Bosea vaviloviae: one gene and its partner. The protein of the gene in region 2 interacts with the protein of the main gene of each other region in a pairwise test. Links are inferred from orthologs where the notes say so. Each region holds a gene or a part of one and is shown on either strand. Other genes may lie near its edges. The genes, in order: BHK69_RS19435 and rlmB.

Region 1 (9,848 bases), 830 kb from region 2 along the record:
CCGTCGATACAAAAATCTTGCCATCGCCGATGCGGCCCGTCTGGGCCGCCTTCTTGATGGCTTCGATGGCGGCCTCGACCATCTCGTCGGCGAGCACGATCTCGATCTTCACCTTGGGGAGAAAATCGACGACGTATTCGGCGCCGCGATAGAGCTCGGTATGGCCCTTCTGGCGCCCGAAGCCCTTGGCCTCCAAAACGGTGATGCCCTGCAGGCCGACCTCCTGAAGCGCCTCTTTCACCTCGTCCAATTTGAACGGCTTGATGATCGCCTCGATCTTCTTCATGCGCCGACCGGCCTCCCTCGCGCGTGATCAGACCTGGACTTCCCTCCAGGCTTGCGAACCGCCTGCTCGCCGCCGAGAACAGCAAAGGTTCCGTCAGTCACGGCCCCAGCGTCTCGTCAGGCGAGCGAAACACCCGCTCTTCTTGCTCATAGCATCGGCGTATGCCCCCCGCCACGTGGAAGAAAGCCTCCCGACGCCTGATGATAGGGCAAAAAATAGCACATAAATTGATCATTTGCTTAATTTAAGAGCAATCACCTTTGCGCCACTCCGTGCTTGCCGGAGATGAGCGGCTTCTGGATGATGGCTTCGTGGATAGAGCTGACAAAACCGGGCTGGCGCTGCTGAACGTGGCCGATATGGCTGCGGCCGATCGCGCAACGATCGCGGCCGGCACGCCGGGTCTCGCGCTGATGGAGCGGGCAGGGCGGGCGGTCGCCGATGCGGTCAGCCGGCGCGCTCGTCCCGGCGACGGCGTGCTTGTTCTCTGCGGCCCGGGAAACAATGGCGGCGACGGCTTCGTCGCGGCGCGCCTGCTGCGCGAGCGCGGCTTTGGCGTCACCGTCGCGCTGGCCGGCGAACGCTCGGCCCTGACGGGCGATGCCGCTGCCATGGCCGCGCGCTGGACCGGGGCGATCGCGCCGATCGCGACCGTCGTGCCGCACGATCACGCCTTGATCGTCGACGCGCTTTATGGCGCAGGGCTCAACCGGCCCCTGGTCGGAGATATTGCCGGGCTCGTCTCAGCAACCAATACGGCGGACAGGCCGGTGATCGCTGTCGATGTGCCCAGCGGGCTGTCGGGCGATAGCGGCCGGGCCGAGGGGGCAGTCGTGCAGGCCGACGAGACCGTGACCTTCTTTCGGCTGAAGCCCGGCCATCTGCTCGAGCCCGGGCGTGGGCTGTGCGGGGTCGTCACGCTCGCTCAGATCGGCCTGAGTGCGGAGACCGTCTTCGGCGCGGGCGGATTGCGGCCTGCCATGTTCCGCAACGGCCCCGCCTTGTGGCGCGAACTCTGGCCGAGGCATCGACGCGATACCCATAAATACCGCCGCGGCGCCGTTCTCGTCGTGGCTGGTGGGCTCGCAGGCGTCGGCGCGCCACGGCTCGGCGCGCGGGCGGCGCTGCGCATCGGCGCCGGCCTTGTCACGGTTGCTTGCCGTCCCGAAGCCCTGGCGGCTCATGCCGCGCGCGGGCCCGACGCCTTGATGCAGAGGCCGATCGCGACGGAGGCCACGCTTCAGGCCCTGCTCGACGACCAGCGTCTTGGCGCCGTCCTGATCGGGCCGGCTCTGGGGCTCGATGCCGAGGCGAGGGCTGCCGTGATGGCAGTGTTGCGCGCCGATATTCCGGCGGTGTTCGATGCCGATGCATTGACGCTGCTCGCCTCGCGGCCGGGATGGTTGCGCCAGCGCGGCAAGTCTCGCCTGCTCAAGTCTCGCCTGCTCAAGCCTTGCGTGCTGACGCCGCATGAAGGCGAGTTCGCGCGCCTGTTCGGCGATAACGAGCGAATCGTCGCGCAGGCATCAAAGCTGGAACGGGCGAGGCTGGCCGCTGCTGCCTCGGGCGCGGTCGTCGTGCTGAAGGGGCCCGATACCGTGATCGCCGATCCCGATGGCAGGACGGCGATCAACGCGACCGGCTCCTGGGCGCTGGCGACGGCAGGGTCGGGCGATGTGCTCGGCGGCCTCATCGCCGGATTGCTGGCGCAAGGCATGCTGGCTTTCGAGGCGGCCTGCGCGGCGGTCTGGCTGCACGGCAAGGCGGGCGAGGCGCTCGGTCCGGGCCTGATCGCCGACGATCTGCCGGAGGCGATCCCGCCTCTGGTCGCGCCTGCCTTGGCTGATGATAATGATGCCTGAAGGGCCTCAAGCCTTCAGGCCCACCCTCCGAGGAAGGCGGGCCTGCTCAGCTATTTCCTGATCATCAGGCAGGATAAAACCCGATGCCGGTCAGTCCCTAGGTTCGGTCAGGTACCGGCATAGGTGACGGCCGGCGCAGCATTGAGCTGATCCTTGGTCAGCTTGATCTTGCCATGGTCGGGATACATCGCCGGAGCCTTGGGCGCAGGCGGTGCCGAGGCGATGCCGCCGCCGGCTGCTCCAGAGCCCGAGCCACCGCTCGGGGCCGGTGCGGGTGTCGCCGCGACCATGGGCTGGTCACTCCAGCTTACCTGCTCAAAAGGAATGGCGACGTCCTTGGAGCCGATGCCGAGGAAACCGCCGACGCCGACGGTAATCATCTCGACCTTACCGGTCTTGTCGAACAGTACTTCCGTTACGCCCCCGACCTTCTTGTCATCGGGGCCGTAGATATTGACGCCGATCAATTTCGAGGCGCGCCACTTCCCCTGGCCGGCGAGATTCTGCTCCGGAGCCTTAGTGCTACTGTCGGACGCGGCCGGCGCGGAAGTGGAGGGCGACGGCGCGCTCGGGCTCGGAGCACTGGTCTGCGCAATGGCGGTCGCCGCGAGCATGGCGAAGCCGATGGACGTCAGAGCGATACGACGCTTGAACATGTGAGCCTCCTGTCAGTAACCGCAAGTAGCGGCACGCAGGAGCAACGCGCAGGCAGCGCATTTGTTCAGGGCGCAGGCAGATGAATTTGTTTTTCCTGGCGGAGACGCGCCTGAATTCGGCTTCTGCGCGCCGGCAACCGCGTGTTGCAGGCGCGAAATCATCCCGATGCGATTCGATTGCCCATATTTTGCCTCAATTCCGATCCGCCGAGAACGCCTATGTCATATGTGATTTGAGCCGCGCCAGCGGAGACTATGCGCTCTTGGCGAGCATCTTTGGCGAGCATCCTGTGGAGCAGATGGCCCTGCAATCTCAGTTGAGCGGGCTGCACTCCATTCGCACCCGCTGGCCGGGCTGCGCGAATGTCTGGCAGGACACTGCGGTCGGCAGGGGTGCCGGGGTCTCTGTGGCCGAGGCTGGAATGAGCTTTGGCTGGGGCGCGACTGGCCTTGGTGTGGCGAGGCGTGTTGGAACGGGCTGTGGTTTGCTCGGTTGCAGAATTTTGGTCGATGGCGTGGTTATCGGCTGAGGCTCTGTCGCCGGCACCGTTTCCACGCGAGCGATCTGAGGCTGCTGCGGCCTCTCTTCCTCTTTGGGCCTCTCTTGCACCTTGGTCTCTTGCACCTTGGGTTGCCAAGGCCGCCAGGCGCTCAATTGCGTGAAGGCCTCCATGGTCGGCTTGGTGATCGATTCCGCTGCCGGAATCGTTTGTCCCATGCATCCCGCCAGAGCCAGACTCGTCAGGCACGCCGCAGTTGCGCGGCAATTGATGGTCATCATCGTCGCCCCTTCCTGCTATATCTCCCCGCCGCTGTAGCGAGGTGTCGCCCCAATCGACGACATGCGTGTGTAAATCTGTGGAATTCGGCGTTGCGTGTCAATTTTCCCGGCTTGGCTCAGTGGATAGAAGCGCAGAAACCCTCATACCACGAGGCGTTAGCGCGGGTTCCGCGAGATTCTCAACCTTGGAAACCTGTTTCCCAGCGCCCGAGCGGGAGGCCGTTTGCGCCTTCAATCACAACGTTGCTGAAGGTGCTGGTGAGCGGGGAGGGGATCGAACCCTCGACCACATGATTAAAAGTCACGTGCTCTACCACTGAGCTACCCGCCCTCACCGGTGCGCTGACATAGGCAGGCGTCGCGCGCGGGTCAACATTGTTCGTAAGGCCGCTTCTGTGGCAGAAGCGCGCCGGAGGTTCGCGATGTTCGTTTTGCCCAGGTCCGCCGCAGCAGGAGCCGCCGGTCTCGATGCCGTTCGGGATTGATCCGACGATGGCTGCTGCGCCTGGAGCGCGACGCCAGGTCTGGCTGGCCTGGACGATGGCGTTTCTGGTTTCGGCGCTCGTGCTGGGCGGGGTGTTGTTCGGATTCGTCGTGGCGCTCGATCCGTTTGGGTTGCGGGTGCGGGCCGGCGTGCCGGCGCGGCCGCTCATGGATCTCAACCAGCGCTATATGTATCCGCAGCTCGTGCGCTCGGGTGCGTTCGATTCGGGGGTCTTCGGCACCTCGACGATGCGCTTGCTCGATCCTGCGATTCTATCGCGCTCGATCGGCGGGCGCTTCGCCAATCTCGCGATGAATGCAGCCACGCCCTGGGAGCAGGTGCAAATGGCTGACCTGTTTGCGCGCACCGTTGCTGCGCCGAAAGCCGTGATCTGGGGGCTCGACCTGACCTGGTGCGAAGGCGACGCGACCACGCCGGCCAAACGCCTGACGCCACGACCGTTTCCGCCCTGGCTCTATGATGGCGCAAGCTGGGCCGACGCACTGAGGCAGCTGAACCTGACGACGCTCGAGATCTCGGCGCGGTTGCTCGCGCACAGGCTCGGTTACCTGCCTGCGCGTATCCGTGGAGACGGCTATGAGGTCTTCACGCCACCCGAGGCCAGCTATGATCTGGCGCGGGCGCGAAGCCATCTTTATGCCGACAATCACGGTTTTGCGCCGGATTTGACGCCGCTGTCGCCGCCTGCGCCCGTCAGTGAAGCCGAGCGTCTGGGCTGGCGCTTTCCGGCCCTGGCCTGGCTCGACCAGGCCTTGTCCTCGTTTCCCGCCGAGACCTCGAAGCTGATCGTGCTGCCGCCGACGCATGTCGCCGCGCAGCCGCGCGAAGGCTCTGTCGCGGCGCAGCGCTACAGCGCTTGCAAGGCCGCCTTGCGTGGGCTCGCGGCGCGCCAGGGCGCGACCATCGTCGATTATGCGCATGGCTCGGCAGTGACTGAGGTCGACGAGAATTACTGGGACCCCTTGCATTTCAGGCTGCCGATCGCTCGGCGCGTCGAGGCCGATCTGGCAGCCGTCTCGCATGGCGAGGCTCCTGCGCCCGATGGCGTCGCCCGGCTCGTGCGGCCTTCGCGTTAACCCGCCGGAAACCAACCCGGCCTAGCCTGCCGGAATGGTTATTCGTCGCGGTGTCAGATCCGTCCTCGTCACGCTCGCGCTCTACCTCGTCTCGGGCGCGGTGGTGAGCTATTTCCTGTTCCACGCCCAGCATGGCACGCGTGGGCTGGAAGCGCGCGACACCTTGCAGGGAACGTTGCGCGAGATGGAGACCGAGCTCGCCGCCCTGACCGTCGAGCGCAAGAGCTGGGAACAGCGCCTGTCGCTGGTGCGTGACGAGGCGGTCGATCGCGACCTGCTCGAAGAGATGGCGCGCAACACGCTTGGTCGCATTCACAAGAATGACGTCATCCTGATGGGGCGTTGAGCGCCGCGGATGCCGGCAAATAGTCCCCGGCACACCGATTAACTGGATTCCAGTTAATTATGGAAAGTGCTGCAATTACAATGGTTTAACAAATGCTGCAGTGCGAGATGGCTCTCTCGCCAAGGGTTTTGCGATCCTCTACAACCAAGGTCGAATGACCCTGGAGGACCGCTGATGGCCGTTGCCGCGCGTAAGACAAAAGCTCCCGCTCAATCCAAGGCCGCCGCGAAGACGGCGACCAAGACGGGCTCCGCCAAGACTGGAGCCGACAAGGGGGCGTCCAAGGCGCTCAGCAACATGCCGACCTTCGACAAGGCAGAGGAGCTTCACGCCTATCGCGAGATGCTGCTGATCCGCCGCTTCGAGGAAAAGGCCGGCCAGATGTACGGCATGGGCCTGATCGGCGGCTTCTGCCACCTCTATATCGGGCAGGAAGCCGTCGTCATCGGCATGCAGATGGCCTCCAAGGATGGCGATCAGGTCATCACCGGCTATCGCGACCACGGCCATATGCTGGCATGCGGCATGGAATCGCGCGGCGTGATGGCGGAGTTGACCGGGCGCCAGGGCGGCTATTCCCGCGGCAAGGGCGGCTCGATGCATATGTTCTCCCGCGAGAAGAACTTTTATGGCGGGCACGGCATCGTCGGCGCGCAGGTCTCGCTCGGCACCGGCCTGGGATTCGCCAACTGGTATCGCAATGACGGGCGGGTCTCGTTCGCCTATTTCGGTGACGGTGCGGCCAATCAGGGCCAGGTCTATGAGAGCTTCAACATGGCCCAGCTCTGGAAGCTGCCGGTCGTGTATGTGATCGAGAACAACCGTTACGCCATGGGCACCTCGGTCAGCCGCGCCTCGGCGCAGACCGATTTCTCGCGGCGCGGCCTCTCCTTCGGCATCCCCGGCGAGCAGGTCGACGGCATGGATGTGCGCGCCGTGCGCGCCGCCGCCGAGCGCGCCATCGAGCACGCCCGCTCCGGCCAGGGGCCCTATATCCTGGAAATGCAGACCTATCGCTATCGCGGTCATTCGATGTCCGACCCGGCGAAGTACCGCTCCAAGGACGAGGTCCAGCGCATGCGCGAGGAGCACGATCCGATCGAGCAGGTGAGGGGCCGTCTGACCCGCGACTTCAAGGTGAGCGAGGACGAGCTCAAGGCGATCGACGCCAAAGTCCGCGAGATCGTCAACGACGCGGCGGAATTCGCGACGCACGATCCCGAGCCCGATGTCTCTGAGCTCTGGACCGACATCACGCTGGAGACGGCGCGCGCCTGAGCGGCGCGCCCGCTTCCGCAGGCCTTGCGGCCTTAATCCCAATCCCCGCGTCTTTCAGAAATCCGGGTGCGTTCATGCCGATCGACATTCTCATGCCTGCTCTTTCGCCGACGATGGAGCAGGGCAAGCTCTCCAAATGGCTGAAAGCCGAAGGCGATACGGTCAAGGCCGGCGACATTATCGCCGAGATCGAGACCGACAAGGCGACCATGGAGGTCGAGGCCGTCGATGAAGGCATCCTGGCCAAGATCCTGATCGCCGACGGCACCGACAATGTCGCGGTCAACACGCCGATCGGCGTGATTGCGGCCGAGGGCGAGGATGTCAGCGCGGCGAGCAAGCCGGCAGCCGCCAAGCCGGCTGAGAAGCCGGCCGAGCCGGAAGCCAAGGCCGAGCCCACGCCAGCAGCCTCCGCGCCGCCAAGCGTCCCGGCTCAGGCGAAGTCCTATGACGCGTCCTCCGAATTTCCGGCAGGCGCCGAGGTCGCGACCATCACGGTGCGCGAAGCCTTGCGCGACGCCATGGCCGAGGAAATGCGCCGCGACGGTGATGTCTTCGTCATGGGCGAGGAGGTCGCGGAATATCAGGGCGCTTACAAGGTCACCCAGGGGCTGCTGCAGGAATTCGGCGCCAAGCGCGTCATCGATACGCCGATCACCGAGCACGGCTTCGCCGGTATCGGCGTTGGCGCGGCGCTGACCGGCCTGAAGCCGATCGTCGAGTTCATGACCTTCAACTTCGCCATGCAGGCGATCGACCATATCATCAACTCCGCCGCCAAGACGCTCTACATGTCGGGCGGCCAGATGGGTTGTCCGATCGTCTTCCGCGGCCCCAACGGCGCTGCGGCGCGCGTCGGCGCGCAGCACAGCCACGACTACGCCGCCTGGTATTCCAATGTGCCGGGCCTGAAGGTCGTCGTTCCCTACAGCGCCTCGGATGCCAAGGGCCTGCTCAAGAGCGCCATTCGCGATCCGAACCCGGTCATCTTCCTCGAGAACGAGATCCTCTACGGCCGGACCTTCGAGGTTCCCAAGAGCGATGATTTCCTGGTCCCCATCGGCAAGGCCAAGATCGTGCGTCCGGGCACGGACGTCACGATCGTCTCCTTCGGCATAGGCATGACCTACGCGCTGGGTGCGGCCGAAGCGCTCGCCAAGGAGGGCATCGAGGCCGAAGTCATCGATCTGCGCACGATCCGGCCGATGGACATCGAGACGGTCATCGCCTCCGTGCAGAAGACCAATCGCTGCGTCGCGGTCGAGGAGGGGTTCCCGCAGTCGGGCGTCACCGCCGAGATCGGCATGCGCATCATGGAGGCGGCGTTCGACTATCTCGACGCGCCGGTCGCCCGCGTCACCGGCAAGGACGTGCCGATGCCTTACGCGGCGAACCTCGAGAAGCTCGCCTTGCCGAATATCGGCGAGGTCGTCGCTGCGGCCAAAGCCGTTTGCTACCGCTGAGAAGGGGCTGACCGATGCCAACCAACATCCTGATGCCCGCGCTCTCTCCCACCATGGAGAAGGGCAATCTCGCCAAATGGCTGAAGAAGGAAGGCGACACGATCAAGTCCGGCGACATCATCGCCGAGATCGAGACCGACAAGGCGACCATGGAGGTCGAGGCCGTCGATGAAGGCATCCTGGCCAAGATCCTGGTGCCGGACGGCACGGCCGATGTCGCCGTTAACGAGATCATCGGCGTGATCGCTGCCGAGGGAGAGGATGTGAAGGCGGCTGCCGCTCCGGCCAAGGCCGAGGCTCCCAAGGCCGAGGCTGCGCCCAAGGCGGCGGCGCCCGCCCCAGCCGTCGCGAGCGAGGCTCCCAAGGCTGAAGCTGCTCCCAAGGCTGCCGCTCCTGTGGCCTCGGCCAGCGGCGAGCGCGCCTTCGCCTCGCCGCTCGCCAAGCGTCTGGCCAAGGAAGCGGGCCTCGACCTCGGAAAGATTCAGGGCTCGGGCCCGCATGGCCGCATCGTCGAGAAGGACATCGAGGCTGCGAAGGCCGGCGGAGCCGCCAAGGCCGCGCCGTCCGCTGCTCCCGCGGCCGCGCCCAAGCCGGCTGCAGCGCCGCTCGCCGCCGGCATGTCCGACGAGGCGGTCAAGAAGCTGTTCGCGCCGGGTTCCTACGAGGAAGTGCCGCATGACGGCATGCGCAAGACGATTGCGCGCCGCCTGCTCGAATCCAAGCAGACGATCCCGCATTTCTATCTGACGATCGATTGCGAGCTCGACGCGCTGCTCAAGCTGCGTGCGGAACTCAATGCCGCCGCGCCCGAGAAGGACGGCAAGCCGGCCTACAAGCTCTCGGTCAACGACCTCGTGATCAAGGCATTGGCGCTTTCGCTGCGCGCGGTGCCAGAGGCTAATGTGAGCTGGACCGAGAACACCATGCTCAAGCACAAGCATGCCGATGTCGGCGTCGCGGTCTCGATCCCGGGCGGTCTGATCACGCCGGTGATCAGGGACGCCTGCCACAAGACGCTCTCGCAGATCTCCAACGAGATGAAAGACCTGGCAGCCCGCGCCAAGAACCGCAAGCTGAAGCCCGAGGAGTATCAGGGCGGCACCACGGCGGTCTCGAACCTCGGCATGTTCGGCGTCAAGGACTTCGCCGCGATCGTCAATCCGCCGCATGCGACGATCCTGGCGGTCGGCGCCGGCGAGCAGCGCGCTGTCGTCAAGGGCGGACAGCTCGCGGTCGCGACCGTGATGTCGGTGACGCTCTCGACCGACCACCGCGCCGTCGATGGCGCGCTCGGGGCCGAACTGATGCAGGCGTTCAAGGGCTATATCGAGAAGCCCATGGCGATGCTGGTTTGATGGGAGCCTGACCATGGCTGACTACGACGTCATCATCATCGGCTCCGGCCCCGGCGGCTATGTCGCCGCCATCCGTGCGGCGCAGCTCGGCTTCAAGACGGCGATCGTCGAGCGCGAGCATCTTGCCGGTATCTGCTCGAACTGGGGCTGCATCCCGACCAAGGCGCTGCTGCGCTCAGCCGAGATCCTGCATTACGGCCAGCACGCCAAGGATTACGGGCTGAAGCTGGAAGGCACGTT
Region 2 (9,904 bases):
CGCCGCCACTCGGACCATCAGCGCAGACGCGATGATACAACTGATCGGGCCCGGAGCAGGACGCCATGGCCAACCCTCCGACCAGCGCGCATCCGGCCACAATCATCATCGCCCGGCGTTTGAAACGGCCTAGCTTCATCATGCGATCCCCATCTTGGGCCGACCTTCTCGGAACGTATCGAACAAGCTCGCCTCAGGTCGCGACAGCCCGCCTCGACCTGCCGGCAGATGGCCAAGGGACCGGCCTTACGGGAACCTAGCCTTCACGTAATCGGTCACAGCGCTGCCCGAGAGCTCGGTCGTCGCGTTCATCCCACGGACGAAGAACCGCTGGTTCGACCCGTCCTTGAGGAAGGCCGGCTTCGGCCCCTTCTCGCACTGGACGACCATGACCCGCTCGCCGTCCTGCTCGTCGAAATGAGGATGGACATAAGGGAGGAAGAGCGCGCCGATGCGGTCACGGATAAGGTTGACAAGATGCAACCCCATCTTGTCGTCGTTCGGAAAATTGTCCGCAGTCAGGCCGACGACCTTGCCGTCGTCGGCGACACCGATGACCAGGGTGCCGCCCTTGGCGTTGAGGAATCCGGCGATGGTCTTGAGCGCGGCAAGATGCATCGTCTCGTCGACGAGCCCCGTGTGCAGGTTCGTCCGAAGCGTCGCCTTGAACTCGACGGCGTCGCTCTCGCCAGACGCGATCAACTCCTCGACGGAGACCTTCACTGCTGCGGAGGGCTTCACGTCGCCGCAGAGTTCGCGATAGGCGTCCCGCACCAGCCGAGCCATCAACACGCGGCGCTCGCGGAGAAAGTCCTCGAAGGGCATCTCCCACCAGTTCACCGGCAGCGCATGCCACCGCAACATGTCGTCGCGATCCTTGGGGGAGAAGCCGGCGTGCAATGCCGGCGCGTAGGCGGCCGGCGCCTGATGGCTGATCTTGAGATTGTCCGGCCATTCCACCACGGCGTAATTCGCGATCTGGTTGACCTGACGAAGATCCGTCACGCCCAGCTTCGCCAGGTAGCCCTTCGGAAAGAGGTGGTGCTGCTCGAAGGTGGCCTTCGTTCCCTTCACGGCCGGGTCGATCATGTCGGCGATCTTTAGCGGGCTGTAGAGCGCCCTCGCCCCGAGCAGGATCAACGAAGCCTGATAGGCGAACCGCGAGGGGCTCCTGCCCGCGGAGGTCGCCAGGTCGCTCGGAAGCGAGATTTCCCAGTAATCGTTCGTCAGGGTAGTCGCGCAGATCTGGCGCAATCGCGACAGATAGGTCGACGCGTCCGGCAGCCCGCGCAACTGCGCCAAGTCGAAGTCGAATTTCGTCTCCGGGCTGCTGGTATACCGGCCTGTGAGCGACGCCATGAAGAAGAACTCGGCTATCGCTTGTCGGAGGTCCTGCTTGTCGACGCCGTGATCGACTAGGCCGATCAGATAGAGGACGTAGGAGTAGACGATCGCCGTCTGCGACGAGATCATCCCTTCATGGCGATAGCCGGCCAGGGTGAGCGCGCCCAGGAAATGATGCCAGTTCGAGAGGTTGAGCGAACGCGACTGGGCCTGGGTCAGAAGAGCGAACTGCGCGTCCCGCTTCGCGACGTCGACTTCGCCGGTGACCGCATCGCGCCCGCGCAGGACGCTATAGACGTTCTGGAGCCTCGCGCGCTTCAGCCCCAGGCCGACCGTCACCCGCAGCATCTGGTCGGGCGATGGCTTGAGGAAGTGGTTGTAGCCGGTCGGCTGACCTTGGTTCGCCATGGAGGCGTCCTGCGCGAAGCGCTCCAACTCGGCGCGCCCCTCGTCCCAGAACACCGACATCAGGGTCATGATGAAGTCGGCCTGGTTCAGCTTCTTGCCCTCGCCGTTGATCCTGACGAAGACCTCGGCCACGACCTCGGCGTCCACGCTCGCGTTGAGCGTCAAGGCGGTGAACGAATACTGCGGCAGGTTTAGCAGCTTTCCGATAGCCGACTTCGCTCGCCGGCTTTCCTCCGACGACAGCTCCCGCACCGCCTTGAGTTCGTCGATGAAGGTATCCGCAAAGTCGAAGACGCTGAACTCGGGGCTCCACAGCACCGAGATGTCGGGGATGTAGGCCTTGTCCTTGACGATCGACGCGTCGGTGACGTCGAAGCGTTCCTGAAGCGGATTGAAGGCGATCTTGATGCGTTCCTTCCTGAAGTTGGCACGAAGCACCTCGCGGCCCTTCACGACCGCAAACAGGGAGGTCAGGCGTTGTTGGCCGTCGACGATCGCGAGCGAGGGAGCCTTCTGATGCTCCTTCGTGCCGATCGTCTTCATCGCGCCTTCGGCGCCCGTTTCCCAAAACAACAGGTAACCGGCCGGATACCCGCGATAGAGCGAGTCGAACAGGTTCCGGACGTTCTTGTTCGGCCAGACGAAGGGACGTTGGATGTCCGGCAGCCCGATCTTTCCGAGTTCGATATCCTCGACCAGCGAGGAAAGCGGATATGCCGTCGTCGTGAAGATCGCCAAGTGCCGCCCCCTAAAAATCTGCCCCAACTACTAGGGGTTGCAATCGAGAACTGTCGATAGCGGGCCGGCGTGTGACGCAACGTTATGAACAGTGGCTTCGTCGCCCCTCGACATTCTGTCGAACCAGGCGCGGTCAGCGACATCGGAGCGCGGGAAGCCGCCGAGTAGTTGGCCCCCTGCGGAATGGAATGCTTGGCCCAATCCTCTGGACAGCGAAACCGCCTAGATCGAGACGGCGGCGGAGATACCTGGGACAGAATGGGCTAGCGCTGCTGACGTCGAAGCGAGTCCCAAACCTTATTTCGACCTGAAAGCCCTCGTGAACCGCTCCCAGAGGTAATCGGCGGCCTGCTCCGGCGTGAGCTTCTTCATGTCCGTGCGTCTCTCGAAATCCGTATGACCCATCGACATCGTCGCCGACAACGAAAGCTCCCCGCTTAAGGAAGGAGCCAGAATCTCATTGCAAGCGTCGCCGCTGGTCCTGCCTTCGGCGAAACAAATGTTGTTTTCGCCCATCATGCCGCCGAGCCAAACCCGGCATTGGCCCTTGGTACCGCCATCAAGGTAGAGTTCGGCGCGGAAGTCCGTTGCCGTGGCATCCGTAACATCGAAGTCGAGTCGACCGTTCCCCTCCTCCACCACCTGGTTGAGATTGCGTTCGAACGTGGCGCGGATGCTGGCGAACGCTCGTTTCGCGAACCTGCGCCGGTCGGCGTCGGTCGGTGCGACGCCGAGGCGGGGCAGCAATGGCCGGGGCGCCCTTGTCGGCGCGATTTCCGGACCGGGAAAATGCTTGTGCTCTGAGGCGGATGCCGCCCCCGGGAAGCTCGGGCGCTGCGATGGCTTGGCCCTCGTCCTGTTGACGCCTGACAGGATCGCTTGCCTTGACGCATCCTCGTCCATGCCGACGATGCGAACCTGGACGATCGCCTTCAGCAGACCCTGCGGCTCGCATGCGCGCACCATGATCGGAAGCAGCTTCCGCTCCAATCCCTGCGGGTCGCGAGCGAATGCGCTCGCCCATTCCGGCGCCGCCATCTCGGATTTGAGATAATCCGGCGACAGGACCATTACCGTTCGCTCGGCGGTTTCGGATGCCTTTTGCATCGCAAGGACGAAATTGCTGCCGGGACGGAAGTCCCATGCCTGAACGACGGTGGAGAAGCCCGCCTCTTCAAGAATGTAGGCGATCCACTCGGCCCATTCCCTATCGACACCCGTGTAACTGATGAAGAAGTCGGTCATGTCGAGTCCTTGGGCCTTCAAGTCCCCGCCGTGACGGGCATCGAAGCGTTCCATTCCGTGAGTCGCGTCCTGGCAATCGCATCGGAACGGCGGGATGAGTCGCGGGACTCGTTGTATGCCCGTTGTATCGCTCGATTTCGGCTATTCCGAAAATCGCTCAAGCGATCGACCGTAAATATCTGCGATGTAATAGAAAAAGGAGTGGAGCGGGTGGAGGGAATCGAACCCTCGTATTCAGCTTGGAAGGCTGCTGCTCTACCATTGAGCTACACCCGCATCGCCAGACCGAAATCGGCGATGAATGAGGCGATGTCAAGATGCCGGGGCGCGGTGTTGGAAACCGGCCGGCTTCCGACGACCAAAAGCGCGCCGAGACCGCTTCGTCTTGCCGCTGTCGGGCAGGAAAGAGATGGTGGGGGAAGCAGGACTCGAACCTGCGAAGGCATAGCCAGCGGATTTACAGTCCGCCCCCTTTGCCGCTCGGGACATTCCCCCGCCCGCGCCTGTTGCGGTTGAACCGCAGGCGACCGCCTGTGTCACTTGCGTGACGGGCGACAGGCGCGGCCGGACTTATGGTGACCGGGCTCCGGCGTGTCAACCCTCAGTCTCACACCGAATGTCGCATTGCACCGATCCGTGCGGCGACCACGTCCGCGCGCGCCTCGACGCTCCCCAAGGGAAGCACCGTCAGCGCATAGCCATGCTCGCGATAGACCGCGAGCATGGCGTCATGGGTGCGCCGCGCCTCGTCGAAATCCTGCCGGCGCTCGGCGTCGTTCTCGAAGATGTCGCGCCAGGGCGGCGCGATGAAGACCTCGGTGGCATAGCGGAACTGCTCGAGCGCCCGGACAAGATGCGCCGGCACCGGCAATCCGCATAATCGCAGATAGCCCGCGATATCGGGAATGCCACGGTCGAAGACGACGCTGCCGCCGCGATTCTGCGCCGCCTGATAAGCCTGCATGTCGAAGGCGAGCATCAATTCGGCGAAGAGCTCGCGATGAGCCCAAGGCAGGCCGGCGCCATCGATCGCGATCTGGTCGCGGATGATCGCGCGCCCAGCTTCAGGCGAGATCGCGATCCCGCGGGCCGCCAGCGCCGCAAGCAGCGTCGTCTTGCCGGATCCCGGCCCGCCGGTGACGATGATCAGGCGCTCGCTTGCATCCGTCATCGATAATATCTCCTTCTTGCATTGTATCTCGTCTGGATCGCGCCGCCGTGGCTCCTCGGCACTGGTCAAGCGGCGCGTGTCATGGCACGGCACAGATCCGCCCCCTGGAGACCGATGATGCCTGCGCCGTTCCGCCCCAAGCCGGGAAGACCCGCTGGCCACCATGCCGGCGGCCGCCGGCCGCACCATTCCGACGGCCCGCCGCCGCATCGCCCCGGCGATATCGACGAGGCCGTGCTCTACGGCGTCCATCCCGTCATCGAGGCCTTGCGCAATCCCAAGCGCCGCCATCGCCGCCTGCTCGCCACCGAGAACGCGCTGAAGCGCTTGACCGAGGAGATCGGCGAGTTGCCGCTGCAGGCCGAGCTCGTCCGCCCGTCCGAGATCGACCGGCTGCTGACGCCCGATTCGGTGCATCAGGGGCTTTATCTGGTCTGCGATCCCCTGCCCTCGCCCGATCTCGACAGCCTGCCCGACGATGCTGTCGTCCTGGCGCTCGACCAGATCACCGACCCGCACAATGTCGGTGCGATCCTGCGCTCGGCCGCCGCCTTCGCGGCAGCGGCGGTGATCGTCACCATCCGCCATTCCCCGGCCGCGACCGGCGTGCTGGCGAAATCGGCCTCGGGCGCGCTCGAGCATGTGCCGCTGATCGCCGTGCGCAATCTCGGCGACGCGCTCGACGAACTCGGCAAGCGCGGCTTCCTGCGCATCGGTTTTGATTCGGATGGCGAGGTCGCCTTCGACGATGTCGAGCTCCGTCGCCCGCTCGTCATGGTGATGGGCGCAGAGGGCAAGGGCCTGCGCCAGCGCAGCCGCGATCTCTGCGATCATGTGGCGCGGCTCGAAGTGCCGGGCACGATCACCAGCCTCAACGTCTCGAACGCGACCGCGATTGCGCTCTACGCCGCCAGCCGGCGGCGCTGAGGCGGTCCCAGCTCGACCGGCACGCTATCGGCCGGGAACCGCCGGCAGCAGCACGCCCGTCCCCGCATGCTCGTGCCGATGGCCGACCAGAGCTCTCAGCCAAAGGTCGTAAGCCTAAAGATGCAAGACCATCTGCCTGATTGCACTGCGTAATTCGTGCGCGCATTGCTTCGGTCAGACCGGAAATGGGGCGCCTATGGCCTCGGTCCGGCGACATGGGGCTACGCTTCGCAAGAAAACGAGCCGCGTGCAATCGGGCAGTCCGGATTTTCCGACTGTCGGGCAATGAGCAGGGGAGAACGCCATGAGCATGGCAGCAAATGCAGGGGCCGCGGCGGCGCCGCGCCCGATGACCAAGGAAGAGAAGCGCGTCATTCTCGCCTCGTCTCTGGGCACCGTTTTCGAGTGGTACGATTTTTATCTCTACGGCTCGCTCGCCGTCATGATCGGCGCGCACTTCTTCTCAGCCTTCGATCCCAACACCCGCGCCATCTTCGCGCTGCTCGCCTTTGCCGCCGGCTTCCTGGTCCGCCCCTTCGGCGCGATCTTCTTCGGCCGCCTGGGTGACCTCGTCGGCCGCAAATACACCTTCCTGATCACCATCGTGATCATGGGCGCCTCGACCTTCCTGGTCGGCCTGCTGCCCGGCTACAACACCATCGGCTGGGCGGCTCCGGTCATCCTGATCGCACTGCGCATGCTGCAGGGCCTGGCTCTGGGCGGCGAGTATGGCGGTGCGGCGGTCTATGTCGCCGAGCACGCACCTCCGGGCCGTCGCGGCTTCTACACCTCGTGGATCCAGACCACCGCGACGCTTGGCCTGCTGCTCTCGCTGATCGTCATCCTGGGCATCCGCGTCAACATGGGCGAGGCCGACTTCGCCGCCTGGGGCTGGCGCATTCCGTTCCTGGCCTCGATCTTCCTGCTCGCCATCTCGGTCTGGATTCGTCTCCAGATGCAGGAATCCCCGGCCTTCAAGAAGATGAAGGAAGAGGGCACCGGCTCGAAGGCGCCGCTGACTGAAGCCTTCGGCACCTGGAAGAACGCCCGCATCGCCATCCTGGCGCTGTTTGGCCTCACCGCCGGCCAGGCCGTCGTCTGGTACACTGGCCAGTTCTACGCCCTGTTCTTCATCCAGAGCATCCTCAAGGTCGATCTTTACACCGCCAACGTGCTGATCGCCTGGTCGCTCATCCTCGGCACCGGCGGCTTCATCGTTTTCGGTTCGCTGTCGGACAAGGTCGGCCGCAAGCCGATCATCCTCGCCGGCTGCATGATCGCCGCCCTGACCTATTTCCCGCTCTTCACCGCCCTGACCAAGGCCGCCAATCCCGGCCTCGCTGCGGCGCATGAGAACGTCAAGGTCCAGGTCGTGGCCGATCCCGCAACCTGCGGTTCAGTCTTCGATCCTGTCGGCGTGCGCACCTTCACCGCGCCTTGCGATGTCGCCCGCCGCACGCTGGCCACGCAGGCCATCGTCTACACCCAGGCGCCCGCCCCCGTCGGCACGCCCGCGAAGGTCACCGTCAACGGCAAGGACGTCGTGATCGACGCCACCTTCGCCGCCAGCATCGCCAGGGAAGCGGTCGCAGCCGGCTATCCCGCCCCCGGCGACGCCCGCATCGTTAAGGTCGGCTTCATGAACGCACTGTTCACGACGCAGTCGCTGACGATCATCGGCATCCTGACGATCCTCGTCATCTACGTGACAATGGTCTACGGCCCGATCGCGGCCGCGCTGGTCGAACTCTTCCCGACCCGCATCCGCTACACCGGCATGTCGCTGCCCTACCATATCGGCAATGGCTGGTTCGGCGGCCTGCTGCCCGCGACCTCGTTTGCGATGGTCGCCGGAACCGGCGACATCTATTACGGCCTCTGGTACCCGATCGTGATCGCGATGATGACCTTCGTCATCGGCATGCTCTTCGTGCCCGAGACCAAGGATCGCGACATCATGACCTATGAGAACAAGTGATCCGCGAGAGCACGTGATCTGATCGCTTGCGCTTGACCGAGCCCCGCCTTTCGAGGCGGGGCTTTTTGCTGGCGTATTTCATGGCCTGCCGCAGGGCGCTTTGCTCCGGCCTTCGACCGATTTCGAACTTGCCGTCGGCCCGGCGGACTGGTAACCGCAGGACCGGTCGCGGCGAGCCGGTTTAGCTCAGCGGTAGAGCAGCGGTTTTGTAAACCGAAGGTCGGGGGTTCAATCCCCTCAACCGGCACCAGTCACGATCGAGCCTCGATGCAGGCGGCCTGCGTTTTGCTGGTGACGATGCCGAGTGACGACGTCGGGAGCCGAAGCAAGGCTGCTGCCGGCGGCACGCATCGCAAGGAACTGCCTGGACGAGGATGATGGACACTCGACCGGAACATTTGCTGGCGCTGGCCGAACGCTGCGAGGAGGCGAGCAAGCCCGACCGCATGCTCGACGCCGAGATCTACGAGGCGCTGGGTTACACCGTCCGGCGCAAGCCCACCAATCTGGTCAGCCGGCGCGCGCCTGCGGGCGGCATCTACCAGCAGGGCTCGCTGTGGAAAACGCTGGGCACCGTCTCCGGCGACATCGAGGTCGCCGTCGGGCTGTTGCGTCAGAAGGCTCCGGAATGGGGCTGGAGCCTGCAATGCATGACCGGCGAGAACACTGCGGCCTTCCAGGCTCTGGTCGCCGAATGCACCGGCAACGGCGTGATCGGGTCACTGGCGCTGTGCGCGGCGATGCTGCGCGCCTTCGCGCGGCAGGACGACCACACGCCCCGGCAGCGCCCCGCCTCGAGGCCCTGAACGCAAGCCCGCTGCATCTTCGGGCAAGGCTGCGTTCACGGAAACTTGACCCTGCGCCACCACGGCGCTGTTGAACCTGCCACGCCGGCCTTTAGGGTCCAGCGAGGCTGAACCGAGCCAAGCCAAGGGGGAAAAATATCCATGATGAAATTCGAGCCATCGCGCCGTGCCGTTCTCGCCAGCGCAGGCGCCCTCGCTGCCGCCACGACTTTCGACCTACCCGCCGGCCCCCGTCCGGCCCAAGCGCAAGGAGCCCCCGTGAACCAGGCCCCCGGATTCTATCGTTACAAGATCGGCGACGTCACGCTGACCGCCATCAATGACGGCTTCGGCAAGCGGCCGCTCGAAGGCTTCGTCAAGAACGCCGAACTCGCAGACGTCAAGAAGGCGATGGAGCAGGCCTTCCTGCCAGCCGACGCACTGAACATCACCTTCACCACGCTCGCCATCGAGAGCGCCGGCAAGCTGACCCTGATCGACACCGGCAACGGCGATTCCGGCGCACCGACATCGGGCACCTGGATGGCCAATTTCAAGGCTGCCGGCTTCGATCCCAAGAACGTCTCGACCGTGGTCTTCAGCCATTTCCACGGCGACCACATCAACGGCTTCCGCCTGAAGGACGGCAGCACCGTCTTCCCGAATGCCGAGGTGATGGTGCCGGCCGCCGAATGGGCCTTCTGGATGGACGACGCCAAGATGAGCGCCGCGCCGGAAGGCATGAAGGGCGCCTTCGCCGGCGTCCGCCGCGTCTTTTCGCCCATCGCCAAGGATGTGAAGCAGTTCGAGGGCGGCAAGGAGATCCTGCCGGGCCTGACCGCGATCGCCGCGCCTGGCCACACGCCGGGACACACCACCTTCGCGCTTAGCTCCGGCGCGGGCAAGCTGATGATCATGTCCGACACCACCAACCACCCGGCGCTGTTCGTGCGCAACCCGGATTGGTCGGCCGTGTTCGACATGGACGGGCCGCAGGCCGCAGCGACGCGCCGCAAGCTGCTCGACATGGTCTCGGCTGACAAGATGCAGGTCGCGTTCTACCACGCCCCCTTCCCGGCTACGGGCTACATCGCCAAGGCCGGCAACGGCTTCGAGATGGTGCCGGTGCAGTGGAGCACGGCGATCTGACGGGCGCTTTCCTGCCGATCATCCGAAAGGCCGGGACCAAGAGCGTTTTCGAGCGAAGTGGGCACCGGTTCGCGTGAAGAAAACGCGTCAAACAAAGAGCTAGAGCTGTTGAACGATCCAACTGGATCGGAAACGGCTCTAGCCCCGGTCTTTTTTGTC

Evidence for each region.
Region 1: the proteins of rlmB (region 2) and BHK69_RS19435 interact in binary tests that used the Escherichia coli proteins (3 or more experiments, as listed by UniProt). The link is inferred for Bosea vaviloviae from one-to-one orthologs.

What each region holds. Positions count from the first base shown.
Region 1 is NZ_CP017147.1:4,252,475-4,262,322, forward strand. What follows is about bases 1-2,896. They hold BHK69_RS19435 (NAD(P)H-hydrate dehydratase), read left to right. Parts: upstream 1-645; coding sequence 646-2,148; downstream 2,149-2,896. Other genes in these bases: BHK69_RS19430 (P-II family nitrogen regulator), read right to left, coding at 1-286; BHK69_RS19440 (PRC-barrel domain-containing protein), read right to left, coding at 2,256-2,804; BHK69_RS19445 (hypothetical protein), read left to right, coding at 2,885-2,896. Also shown: more of BHK69_RS19445, read left to right, coding at 2,897-3,334; BHK69_RS19455 (hypothetical protein), read left to right, coding at 4,078-5,166; BHK69_RS19460 (FtsB family cell division protein), read left to right, coding at 5,201-5,512; pdhA (pyruvate dehydrogenase (acetyl-transferring) E1 component subunit alpha), read left to right, coding at 5,810-6,790; BHK69_RS19470 (pyruvate dehydrogenase complex E1 component subunit beta), read left to right, coding at 6,865-8,253; BHK69_RS19475 (pyruvate dehydrogenase complex dihydrolipoamide acetyltransferase), read left to right, coding at 8,268-9,608; lpdA (dihydrolipoyl dehydrogenase), read left to right, coding at 9,622-9,848. UniProt on the Escherichia coli protein: Bifunctional enzyme that catalyzes the epimerization of the S- and R-forms of NAD(P)HX and the dehydration of the S-form of NAD(P)HX at the expense of ADP, which is converted to AMP.
Region 2 is NZ_CP017147.1:5,079,709-5,089,612, forward strand. Bases 3,977-6,928 are described here. They hold rlmB (23S rRNA (guanosine(2251)-2'-O)-methyltransferase RlmB), read left to right. Parts: upstream 3,977-5,023; coding sequence 5,024-5,833; downstream 5,834-6,928. Other genes in these bases: BHK69_RS23340 (AAA family ATPase), read right to left, coding at 4,343-4,906; BHK69_RS23350 (MFS transporter), read left to right, coding at 6,138-6,928. Outside these bases: BHK69_RS23315 (hypothetical protein), read right to left, coding at 1-142; BHK69_RS23320 (GmrSD restriction endonuclease domain-containing protein), read right to left, coding at 247-2,490; BHK69_RS23325 (toll/interleukin-1 receptor domain-containing protein), read right to left, coding at 2,788-3,789; more of BHK69_RS23350, read left to right, coding at 6,929-7,811; BHK69_RS23360 (hypothetical protein), read left to right, coding at 8,189-8,617; BHK69_RS23365 (MBL fold metallo-hydrolase), read left to right, coding at 8,876-9,745. UniProt on the Escherichia coli protein: Specifically methylates the ribose of guanosine 2251 in 23S rRNA.